2 regions of the Mechercharimyces mesophilus genome follow, and region 1 is predicted to be linked to the other one. Evidence: a T-box and tRNA genes for the amino acid it is inferred to sense, from the RefSeq annotation. Region 1 holds a T-box; the other holds one or more tRNA genes.
What was found. The T-box of region 1 lies ahead of metG (methionine--tRNA ligase). A T-box ahead of a tRNA ligase gene usually reads a tRNA of that ligase, here a tRNA-Met.
Positions count from the first base shown of each region.

Region 2: it has a tRNA-Met gene. The T-box ahead of metG (methionine--tRNA ligase) is inferred to sense a tRNA for this amino acid. The anticodon was not compared.

Region 1 covers NZ_JCBAPH010000005.1:229,037-234,979, reverse strand. Annotated here, with positions in the region: gene AC6RGY_RS13815 (DNA double-strand break repair nuclease NurA) at 1-624, shown strand, start outside; gene AC6RGY_RS13810 (ATP-binding protein) at 709-2,547, shown strand; T-box leader at 2,781-3,029, shown strand; gene metG (methionine--tRNA ligase) at 3,068-5,083, shown strand; gene AC6RGY_RS13800 (TatD family hydrolase) at 5,421-5,943, shown strand, end outside.
Region 2 covers NZ_JCBAPH010000001.1:516,192-522,134, forward strand. Annotated here, with positions in the region: gene AC6RGY_RS02700 (YecA family protein) at 1-614, shown strand, start outside; gene AC6RGY_RS02705 (hypothetical protein) at 705-920, shown strand; gene AC6RGY_RS02710 (GNAT family N-acetyltransferase) at 1,030-1,464, opposite strand; gene AC6RGY_RS02715 (2'-5' RNA ligase family protein) at 1,481-2,005, opposite strand; tRNA gene AC6RGY_RS02720 (tRNA-Met) at 2,456-2,531, shown strand; tRNA gene AC6RGY_RS02725 (tRNA-Asp) at 2,547-2,622, shown strand; tRNA gene AC6RGY_RS02730 (tRNA-Ile) at 2,631-2,706, shown strand; tRNA gene AC6RGY_RS02735 (tRNA-Val) at 2,733-2,807, shown strand; gene AC6RGY_RS02740 (phosphatase PAP2 family protein) at 2,934-3,455, shown strand; gene dinB (DNA polymerase IV) at 3,484-4,707, opposite strand; gene AC6RGY_RS02750 (DUF1885 family protein) at 4,786-5,187, opposite strand; gene AC6RGY_RS02755 (hypothetical protein) at 5,517-5,943, shown strand, end outside.

The sequences.
Region 1 (5,943 bases):
GAACAAGAGGGGTTGCTTGCACGTGAAGCCAAGCACCGTGGCAAGTTGTTGTCTGGATTAGAGATGCAGGTAGCGGAGAGTGTGATACGCTCCTATCAGCCCAAAGTGATCATGATGGATGGGTCGCTCCTTCACTATCAGATAGACGATCATCAACAGTGGGACTCCTTAAAAACAACAGCCTTAACATACGGAACCCTGTTGGTAGGAGTATCAGAGGAGATTGGAACACGTGGAGTAGCGCAAGCCTTGTATCCGGGGCAAACGGCTCGCTCCGATCGTGAGTTTTTGTTTGGAAAGTTGGAGGCGGGCGAGGGATTTGAAAGTACCTACTTTTCCACAGTGGGAGAGGAGATGTGGAAAGTGGCCTTTCGACCTTCGACAAGTCCACAGCCGATCGGTATTGACGGTCTACATGAACAAGCGGCAGAAAAAATGGCACTCATTCATCTGATCTATACCTTGACCCCCGATCAGGGAAGAGGAATTCCTTTGTGGCTAGACATTGTCGATCGAGAAGTGCGGGTGACCAATGAACTATTGCATGGAATGGTAGAGCAGTTTATCGATCCCGCACTGAGCCATCGTTTGTTTTTACCAAAGCGATCGGAGAGAGTGATATAGTGGAAATAGCGTTTAAATGGCTATCGAAATAGAGAAAGCAAGAGTGTTCGGGATGAATATTTGCGGACAAGAGGAGGAGCGGACATGCAGGTAGTAGGGGTTACGACACAGCAAGAGGTATATGTGGTATCTCGGGATCGCAAGTTTCGCATCAATGAGATTTTGGTCTTACAGGATGAAATGCTAGGCAATCCACAAGGCGAAGTAGTAGAGACCCTCGCCTATAACCGCTTTATCCCCATGGGATTGGATCGTTCGATGGTGGATGCGCAGGTCGTGCAGTCCTTAGAGCAGATTGGATATGACATCGGCTCGGATGAAATCAATATGGCCAAGTTGCGTTTGTTTGTAGAAGCATCCCATCCGGTTAAGACGGGTTCTAGTGTGCGTGCCCCTCATTTTGATGAAGTGCGCCATTTGTTGGTGAAAGTGCAACCAGAAGCAGGGGCAGTGATGGGTGAAATCCAGAGTACAGGACCGCTTGCGTCTTCACTCGATCCGTCATTAACTGATCAAGTTCATTTATTGGAGGATGGAGTGATTCAGAAGCAACGGGGGGTTCCATTCCTACTGGACATTCGCGCAATGCAGCAGTATCCCCATATTGGGATCTTCGGAGGGTCCGGATCGGGGAAATCTTTTGGACTTCGGGTGATGCTGGAAGAATTGATGAAGCTCACGATACCCACGTTGGTATTTGATCCTCATTTTGAGATGTCCTTTGCGCAATTAAGTCAATCGCTAGCAGAGATCGCACCAGAATTTGCGGATAAGTGGACAGCGGTTGAAGTGGGAAAGCAAGTGGGGATCGATTTCTCCGCATTATCGACACGAGATGTGACGGACTTGTTGGGTGCTGCAGGGGGACATCTGACGGAATCAATGGTAAATGTGGCGCAAACCTTGCATCGCCGACGAGATTCCTTTCACTCTTTTCACGACCGGGTGCAAAATGTGGCCCAGGCGTTAGAAGAAGGGAAGCAGGGGCTTGGTAAGAGGCTAAAAGCAGATGATGTGACCCCTTCAGAAGTGGAACGGGTCAAAGAGCTGACTGAGCTTTTTAATCGATATAACAGCTTGCCTGCTGCTTCGGTGAAAGGAGTTCTATGGCGTCTTAAGCGACTGGAGAAAGCAGGGCTCTTCCAGCAAGATATTCAACGAATCGAGCAAGCATTGGCACAAGGGAAATTGGTCGTTGTGCAAGGCTCCACTTGGATTATTCAAGTTTTTTCTACTTATGTGATGGGAACGCTTTATCGCAAGCGAAGGGAATATCAAGATGCCCGTATGAATGGAGAAGAAGGAACGTTCTTTCCACCGTTTCTGATAGTGACGGATGAAGCGCACAATTTTGCACCGAAAGGAATCGATTCACCAGCCAAGTCCATCATGAAAGAGATTGCTCAGGAAGGGAGAAAGTATGGTGTCTTCCTCGTACTAGCGACGCAACGCCCCACCCTGCTCGACGAGACCATTACCGCTCAGCTCAATACCAAATTTGTTTTCCGCACGGTACGTGGGACGGATATTGCCACCCTGCGCGAAGAGACAGACTTAACACCAGAAGAAGGAAAGCGGTTGCCTTACTTACGCTCTGGTGATGCGTTTGTTTCCTCTGCTATCTTCGGACGGACGCTGTTTATTCGGATTCGTGCCGCCTATTCTGAAAGCCCTCACCAGAGCAATCCCTTTGATGAACTCTTTGCCCTGAAACAAAAAGAGAATGAGCAGGTTTTCGTAGCGATAGAGAAGAAGCTCCCTATTTTTGATACGGATTTAATGGGAGCAGCGCAATATATTAATCGCGAATGTGGACTATCGTGGGATGTGGCGAGGCTGAAAGAAGAGCTAGAGAGACTAGCGGATCGTGGGAAGATCAGTAAAATCGCCTCTCCTCTAGCCACTCGTTATGATCAGAAATAAATCAAACTCGCCCTCATATGGACTTAAAACACCGAATCAGGTGGGGATGTGGCTCCACCTGATTGGGAAATCACACTTATCGTATGGATGGGGCAATACTGACTTTAAAAATGGAAGGGCTCACGCGAAGCCATCTTAGGATGTCTTCTCGCCCTTGTTAATCCTTCTGATCATTGGTTATAATAGAGAATGAAGGTTTATTTTCTGCAGCAGGTTTCCCGGGAAATAATCACGTTTGATCGAAGACGGGGATGAGTAGCACGAGATCTTCCTATTTTCAGAGAGCCGGGTAAGGTGAAAGCCGGTATAGGATGAACGTGTGAAGATGGCCCTTGAGATTCCTTCCTTAAAGCCGAACGATCTGGGTGAATAGGGATGGACGTAGCCCAACGTTACAGGGTCAGTGTGGACACTGGTGGAGGACGCTTTTCGCAAAGCGTCGAAATTGGGTGGTACCGCGAGTCTAACCTCTCGCCCCATAGGCAAGGGGTTTTTTTGATGTTTGAAAGGAGAGAAAAACATGAGTGGAAAACCAAGTTTTTATATTACAACACCCATTTATTATCCGAATGATAACCTGCATATTGGACACGCGTATACAACGGTAGCTGGAGATGTGATGGCACGGTACAAACGCCTCAGAGGGTTTGACGTGATGTACTTAACGGGTACGGATGAACATGGGCAAAAGATCGAGCGAAGTGCACGTGAACAAGGGAAAAAACCACAACAATTTGTTGATGAGATCGTGACAGGAGTAAAGGCACTGTGGGAAAAGCTTGAAATCTCCTATGACGACTTTATTCGTACCACGGAAGATCGCCACCAAGTGGTTGTACAAAAGATCTTTCAACGCTTGTTGGATCAAGGAGATATCTACTTAAGTGATTATGAGGGTATGTATTGTACGCCTTGCGAATCGTTTTGGACAGAAAGGCAATTAAAAGATGGAAACTGCCCTGATTGTGGTCGTCCAGTAGAGAAAGTACGTGAACAAAGCTACTTTTTCCGGATGAACAAGTATGTGGATCAACTACTTGCCCACTATGAACAACATCCAGATTTTATCCAACCAGAGTCAAGAAAGAACGAGATGATTCGCAACTTTCTCGAGCCAGGATTGGAAGATCTCTGTATCTCTCGTACCACATTTGAGTGGGGAATTCCCGTCCCTGGGGACCCGAAGCATGTCATGTATGTGTGGATTGATGCATTGACCAACTATATTTCAGCCATTGGATATCTTTCAGACGTTCCTGAGAACCAGCAGAAATACGAGAAGTATTGGCCTGCTAATGTACACTTGGTAGGGAAAGAGATTGTACGTTTCCACACCATTTATTGGCCAATCATGCTGATCGCACTAGATCTTCCACTACCGAAGAAAGTATTTGCTCATGGCTTTTTGCAACTGAAAGGCGGGAAAATGTCGAAATCGAAAGGGAATGTCGTTGATCCCGTGCCACTCATTGACCACTTTGGCTTGGATGCTCTGCGGTATTATCTACTACGAGAAATTCCCTTCGGTTATGATGGTGTCTTCACTCCGGAAGCATTTGTCGAGCGGGTCAATGCGGATCTAGCGAATGATCTTGGTAATTTATTGCATCGAAGCTTAACCATGGTGCAAAAATATAACGATGGGGTTGTACCTACCTTCCTTTCACAGGCGACGGAGCATGATGATGAGCTAGAACAACTGGCCCGTACAACCGTGGAAAAGGTGGAAACCGCGCTGGAGGAAATGAAATTCTCCATCGCCTTAACCTCGATCTGGGAATTGGTACGAGGAACCAATCGCTATATTGAAAAAACCATGCCTTGGGTATTGGCTAAAGATGAGAGCAAGAAGGATGTGCTTGGCTCTGTCTTGTATCAGCTGCTCGAGAATCTACGCATCGTGAGCGGACTGATCCAACCGTTCCTGACACGGACTCCACAAAAGATGTGGGAACAGCTAGGAATAACAGATTTACCCCACATCACCTCATGGGAGAGCTTGCACACCTATGGGACATTAGAGGCTGGAACGGTTACGAAAAAAGGTAAACCCATCTTTCCTCGCCTTGATGTGGAGGAAGAGAGCAAGTGGATTGCTGAAGGAATGGGACAAAAGAAAGCGACAGAAACGGCTGCTTCTGCTGAGAAAGAAAAAGGAACAGGAAAGAAAGAGAAAAGCCAGTTCGCTTCCTCTACAGATCATGCGAACGAAGGCCTGATCACCATTGATGAGTTTGCCAAAGTGGAATTGAAAGTGGCAGAAATCATCGAAGCCAGCCCTGTCAAAGGCGCTGATCGCCTGCTTCTCTTAAAACTCAACCTGGGTACTGAAGAGCGCCAAGTCGTTTCTGGTATCGCTGAGCACTACCAGCCAGAAGCATTGACAGGGGAAAAAGTGATCGTCGTCACTAACTTAAAACCCGTCAAACTGCGTGGAGTCCGCTCCGAAGGCATGGTCCTAGCGGCCAAAGAGGGAGGGACCCTCAGACTAGCCACCGTTCCTCAGGAAATTCCTAATGGAACCCGAGTGAAGTAGTGAGAGCCCCTTCAAGGGATATCCTACTGGTGAATGGTTCTATCGTTAGGTAGAACCACTCACCATCCCATAAAGGGTGAAAGCTCACCCGTAGAATGGTTGGAAGATGGGCGCAGGATGTTTCTTCGAATGACCTTGCCAAAGCTCATGCAATCGTCAAGAGAGGGAATTCCCTTGACCATCCACCGCGTTACGAGAGAACGCTAAAACTATGGTAGTGCTCAAACAAGGAAGGTGAGAAGCCACCCCCAATGATGGGTTCTGGCTTCCTATTGATAATTGAATGCTTCAATCGAAGAAACCTATAGCAGAATTTGCGAAGGAGGAGGAAGCGGCCGTGTTATTTGATAGCCACGCCCACCTAAACGACGCCAAATTTGACGAAGACCGCGAAGAAGTGATCAAGCGGGCACAGCAGGAAGGCGTCACCCGTATCATCAACGTTGGATTTAACCGTGAAACCATACAGGCTACCTTGGAACTCATCGAACGATATGATTTTATTTATGCGGCAGTTGGCTGGCATCCGGTAGATGCTGCTGATTGCACAGAGGAGGACCTGGATTGGATCGCTTCCTTAACCGAACACCCTAAAGTGGTAGCATTAGGCGAAATGGGGCTAGACTACTACTGGGATACCGCTCCACGAGAAGTACAAATGGAATTGTTCCGCAAGCAAATACGTTTGGCGAGGAAAGTCAACTTGCCGATCATCATTCATGATCGCGATGCTCATGAAGATGTCGTACGTATCTTGCGCGAGGAGAAAGCGGAAGAAGTAGGAGGCGTCATGCACTGCTTTGGTGGAGATCAGGCGATTGCCCAAGAGTGTCTAGACATGAATTTTTACATTGGCTTGG
Region 2 (5,943 bases), on a different contig from region 1:
ATTATGTTTCTCACTTTCAGGAGAGAACACAAGCGCTGTATCAAGAAACATTAAAGGACCTCACAGAATATATCTCTACCTATTTCGGTGTTTCGTTCCATTGGACACAATTGACCCAACCTGTCCTCATTCATTTTTTAGGTGTTTGGTATCCAGATAAAGGTCATAAAAGTGTAGCAAGATCTAAGATATTCCTTAACACCTTAAAACATTTGTTTCGCTGGTTGGATCAAGCGAAAGTGGCTCCAGTGTACTCTTTTTTTCGGCAATGCTATTCTTCCTTGATTCGATCTCTTCCAGCCGCTTTTGAGGTAAAGAATTGGATGGTGACGGAGGAGGGAAGTGGGGCTATTGTTTCTACTGAGGAAAGTGCTGAATCCCTCTTTCCTATAGAAATCACCACTACAGGTGCGTTTGTCTCCCTAGAGGGAAGGATGTTCCCACTAAAGAGTAAGGCGATTCCACCAAGCTGTACCGGTATGCACTTTTGTATTCGAGGGAAGGTGGTTATGGAGGAAGAGGGTGTGGAATTGGTTTCGGTAACCAGAGTGTACCCACTTGAGCCCGATCCTCATACGGTTGAGGAACGAAACGAGAACCATTCCAATATGTAAATTTTTCTGCACGGTGATCCGGCTGATGGACTGGACCATGGTGAGATATACTATGGAAGCACTCAACTACAAGTCGAGGAGGCGCTTTCATTGCTCCGCTTTCTACAAAAGTTGACTCAAGGCATGGGTGACGATGATAAACAGGCCGGTCCGAAGAAGGGGAAGAACCGGAATTTGGAGGAGCTCATGAATGAATTTGGTGCAGAGTTTTTGCAGAAGGAAGAGCGGCAAGCAACAAAAGAGTCAGGCGAGAGTAAGGAGCAACTTGGAAAACAGTTAGAAGAGGAATTGGAAGAGCTGAACTGAGGTTGAGTGTGAAAGGGCTAATCGAAAAAGGCACCCACTGGGTGCCTCTCGATTAGTCCTGTTTTTATGGAAAAATCATGAACCCAGTAGCTAGCTACGAGTCCATGATTCATGCAAGCGTTTTACTCATTTTTATGTGCTCGATCCCTGCTTCCATAAAAGGTGCACCTGCCAGTGTATAGCCAGCGCGCTCATAAAATCCTTGGGCTCGAACCTGCGCATGTAACGCGATGTTTTGAGCTCGTTGTTCGCGGGCGAAGCTTTCCATGCGTTGCAGGAGTTTATGACCGATTCCTTCCTTGCGGTGCTCCTTGAGCACAGCAATTCGCTCTGCTTTGGCAGTATGATTGTTTAGAAAGCGGACACGACTGGTTGCAACGGGTTTTCCATTAATCAATGCGAGAAAGTGGGTAGACTCTTCTTCATGCTGATCGATTTCATCCTCTGCTGGAACATGTTGCTCCTCAACGAAAATCGTCTGTCGAATCTGGAAGGCCTGCTGGATCTGTTGTGGTGTTTGTGCGGTTACAATTAGTACATCCAATGGATTCCATTCTCCTTTATTGGTCACCAGTTAAAAGAAAGCTTTGATAGAGTGACCATGACTGATTTTCTAATTGATAAAGCAGGTGAAACCGGTCTACTTGGGTCTCGATATTGATGTCTGTCATACGTAAACTTCCATAAACATCAAGCAACTCATCTTCAGGAAGTTTTTGTCCAATGGTGATATGAGGAATAAAGGCATGTGTCTCTGGAAGGTCAAGGGGACCAGAATTTATTTTTTGATGTAGTTCCCCCAATTTTGTTCCATCTCCCAAAGCTAAGTATAGGGTGGGGCTGTTTGGATGGAAAGTGCCAATTTTGCTGAAGTGGATCGTGAAGGGGGAAGCTTGTTTGGAAACTCCCTCTAAGTGATGAACCACTCTTTCGATCTCTTGCTCCTCTTCTCTTTCCAGTGAAAATGCTTCTTTGAGTGTAATATGGGGTGGGATGAGCCCGTAGTGAGGGTCATATCGTTTTCGATAGGAGTTTGCGACGTCTTGCACCTTTTTTTCAGGAAAGATGGCCACTCCGTAAATCATGTTACCGCCTCCTCAATCTGTCAACAAAATAAGATCCCTTGTAGGAGCAAGTTTTGCATAGAAGCTCACATTATTATGCCCCGCAAGAGTGAAATAAAGGCCTTTGGAAGAAATTATAGCAAAAAAAAGCCCCCTTTGCGAGGGATGTGGGCAACAGAAAAGGAGCAGCTTATGGGCTGCTCATTATTCGAGGAGGGAACATCTGTCCAATGGCAGGTTCAGATGGTCTTGCAGTAACAAACGATATCCTCGTTTGTTACTGCATAGTATGCGATTGTATTGGTGCCCGTATCCGCACTTTTGCAAAATGTACGATGTCCCAGTTTTCGGTGCTCTGATGACATTCGAAAAAAATATAAAAAAACCCTTGCATGATCCAAATGGATGTAGTATAGTATTAATTGTCGCTGGCAAACAGCACTCACGAAAACGAACAAATCATAGTAATGACGCGGGGTAGAGCAGTTGGTAGCTCGTCGGGCTCATAACCCGGAGGTCGCAGGTTCAAGTCCTGCCCCCGCAACCAATACTTAACTCACATGGAGCTGTGGTGTAGGGGTCAACATGCCTGCCTGTCACGCAGGAGATCGCGGGTTCGAATCCCGTCAGCTCCGCCATTTTTTTTGGGCCTATAGCTCAGTTGGTAGAGCAGTCGGCTCATAACCGATAGGTCACAGGTTCGAGTCCTGTTGGGCCCACCAGTCGATGTCTTTTACCGATAAAGTAGGGGCAGTTAGCTCAGGGGGAGAGCGCTTCCTTGACACGGAAGAGGTCGTTGGTTCGATTCCAATACTGCCCACCAGCAGAAGAGCACCCAGAGGGGTGTTTTTGTTTTTTTTAGTAAATCCTCATGTATGTTTTATGCTCCCTTCATATTATAGAGTTAAGATAAGTTTACAATGCCGATGGTCTGGGGGTAATACCAAAAATGGAGCGCTTGGTTACCTGGATTCAAGATTATGATGATCGCTTGATCTCGCTGGTTAATTGCCAGTGGAAATGTCGCCCTTTTGATTGGTGGATGCCACGGATTACCCATGCGGGTGATGCCAGTGTGACTATACTGTTTTTACTAGCATGGTGGTTTTTAACCCCTTTCTCCGAGATCGCAATTGAAGGGCTATTGGCATTGGGAACAAGCCACCTGTTGGTGCGGTTGATTAAGGCGGTTCTTCCGCGCTTGCGTCCCTATTTGCACTTGACGCAGTTGCACACTTTTCCTAATCCACTTTCGGACTATTCTTTTCCTTCTGGTCATACCACGGCTGTTTTTTCGATTGCGGGTGTCTTTTTCTTTCATGCACCCTTGCTGTCACTTCCTCTACTGATACTTGCGGCCATGGTAGGTTTTTCACGCATGTATCTTGGCTTGCATTACCCCACCGATGTGATGATTGGTGCCTTTATCGGTTGGCTCTTTGCTTGGGGAACCATGATGCTTTTCCACTAGATTTGTCCTGTTCTCTGTGCTTCTAGGCTCAAATGTGATGTCCGCCAATCTTGTTCGAGCGGTCTTTGAAGATACTGGCATCGAGCAGGGAATGAGCATACAGGACACTGGTTTTTCCGTACTTTTCTTGAATCGTATCGACGGCTGTTGCAAGCCGTCGATTTTTTTCTGTTGTACCGAATAAATCTAACTGAATTCCATCGCTGGTATCTTGCAAGTTAGAGAGCGTGAGTCCGATCAAACGAATGGGCTGGTTTCTCCAGTGCCGGCGAAAAAGTGTCTCAGCTGCTTGATAAATGATCAGGCCAATATTGGTGGTCTCGTTTAGACTGAGGCTCCGTTGAATGGATTGAAAATCGGTGCTTCTGAGGACAAGAGAAACCGTGCGTCCCAGTGAATTGGCTAAGCGTGCTCGTCTCCCGATTTCATCCGCTAGTTCACGAAGGACGAGCAGCAGGTCTTCTTCCTCTGTATAATCGTAGGGAAGGGTGAATTGGTGTCCGATGGATTTTGCTCCTTCTAGCGAGAAGGGGTCCACTGGACTGGGATCGATTCCGTGGGCCGATTGGTGTAGAGCGCGACCGATGATACCAAAACGACGCTTTAATCGTTGGGGATCGGTTTGTGCAAGGTCTCCAATGGTGCGAATGCCCATTTTGTGAAAGTGACTCTCCATGCGTTTGCCCACTCCAAAGAGTTCTTTGATGGATAGTGGCCAAATCCTTTGTGGGACATCTTCTAAAGTGAGTTTGGTCAACCCGTCTGGTTTGTCCATCTCAGCAGCCATCTTTGCCAGTAATTTATTGGGGCCAATTCCGATCGAGCAAGGGATGCCCATTTCCTCTGCAATACGTTGCTTGATTTTTTGTGCCACCTGCTGACTCTCTCCCATGAGTTTTTCGCACCCGGTTAGTTCGACGAAGGCTTCATCGATCGAAAAAGGCTCTACAAGCGGAGAAAATTGTTGCAAAATCTGCAAAATGCGCGTGGAAACTTGTAGATAGGTTCCCATGTGTGGGGGGACGAGCCGAGCGGATGGGCAGAGAGCTTTGGCCTCGTGGACAGGCATGGCGGTTTTGACACCGAATTTCTTGGCTTCATAAGAGGCGGCAAGGACAATCCCATGCCGTTTCAAAGGGTCCCCACAGACGATAATAGGCTGTTGGCGGTATGAAGGGTAAAGTGTCTGTTCGACACTGGCATAAAAGGCATTCATATCAGCCAATAAGATGGTTCGTTCGGACTGACTCATCACGATTCCCTCCATCAGGAACGTTTGTTCTTGTTCTTATTATACGGCCTGCTGAGCAGGAATCAACAGGAGATATTTTCAAGAAGAAAAAGGTTGAACGCGGCCGTTGAATAAGGTGGCCTTTGCTTGATAGGATTTCGCTAAAAATCGGCACAATTCATTGGCTTTCCCTTTATCGCCGAACGTGGAGGCGGGAGGAAGGAAAAGCTGAATAGAAGAAAGGGTTTTCTCTAGAGAGCTGCTTCGTTCGATCCCGATCATCAAGGAGTGATAGCGAGAAGAATCTATCCCTTTTAAATAGAGCCAATCTTGAGGGTATTTTGGATGAGGGTGGATCGTGTAAGGAAAAGCAGCTTTTGCGTAAGACCAACTTAATTGTTCACCCGTGCGTGTGGTGAGGTGTTGGTATTCTTCCAGTTTTGTACGAAGGTCGCTTATTGAAAGTTCGCTATTTAAGTGAATAACAGCGCGGTTAGTCATCGGAATCCCCTCTTTCGATTGAAAATAACAGACTATTCTCATCATACCATGAGAAGGGAGGGCCCGAAAGGGAATGAATACAAAACATCCAGCAATGACAATTCTCTTGATAGAGTTAGAATGAATAGGAGTTCACTTCTTTGTGATCATGTTGCTACAGATCGGAAAAAGGGCGGAGAATGGGAGGGAAGGGAAGGAAAAAAGCATAGAAAAGTGAATAAAATGGAAATAGAATCTATAAAATATTATGATTTCTCAATTGTGTTTAGGGGGTCTCTGTGGTAAAATGATACCGAATAGATGATAAAGATACGATGGGGGATGAACGGATGCGAAAAGCGGATCTTTTGGACGAAGTCCGTGCCGACATCGGTCTTGCGTCCGATAAGATAGGCACCGATATCCGTAGGCTGTATCGAGTGACTGGAGGGACCTTGTATAAGAAAGTGCCTGCTTATCAGTCCGTGGCGGTCTACCTATCAAGCAAGACGCAGTTTGAGTGTATATTCCAGGGAGGGTATAGCCCCTACCCACCTGTCATCCGATTTGGAGAAGGTCTACATAGCTTGGCTGCCGTTCGAGGAGATGTAGTGTGTGAAGAGATTGGGACTAGCTTGGAAGTATATGTTCCCTTCTATCACGGTCACCATTTAGTAGGTGAATTGGTTGTTCTCGGTGAAGAGTTAGGCAGTATAGATGAAGAGGATGTGGCGCTGTTTCGCGAAGTAGCGTCCCTGTTTGAGACGAAAGTGAAAA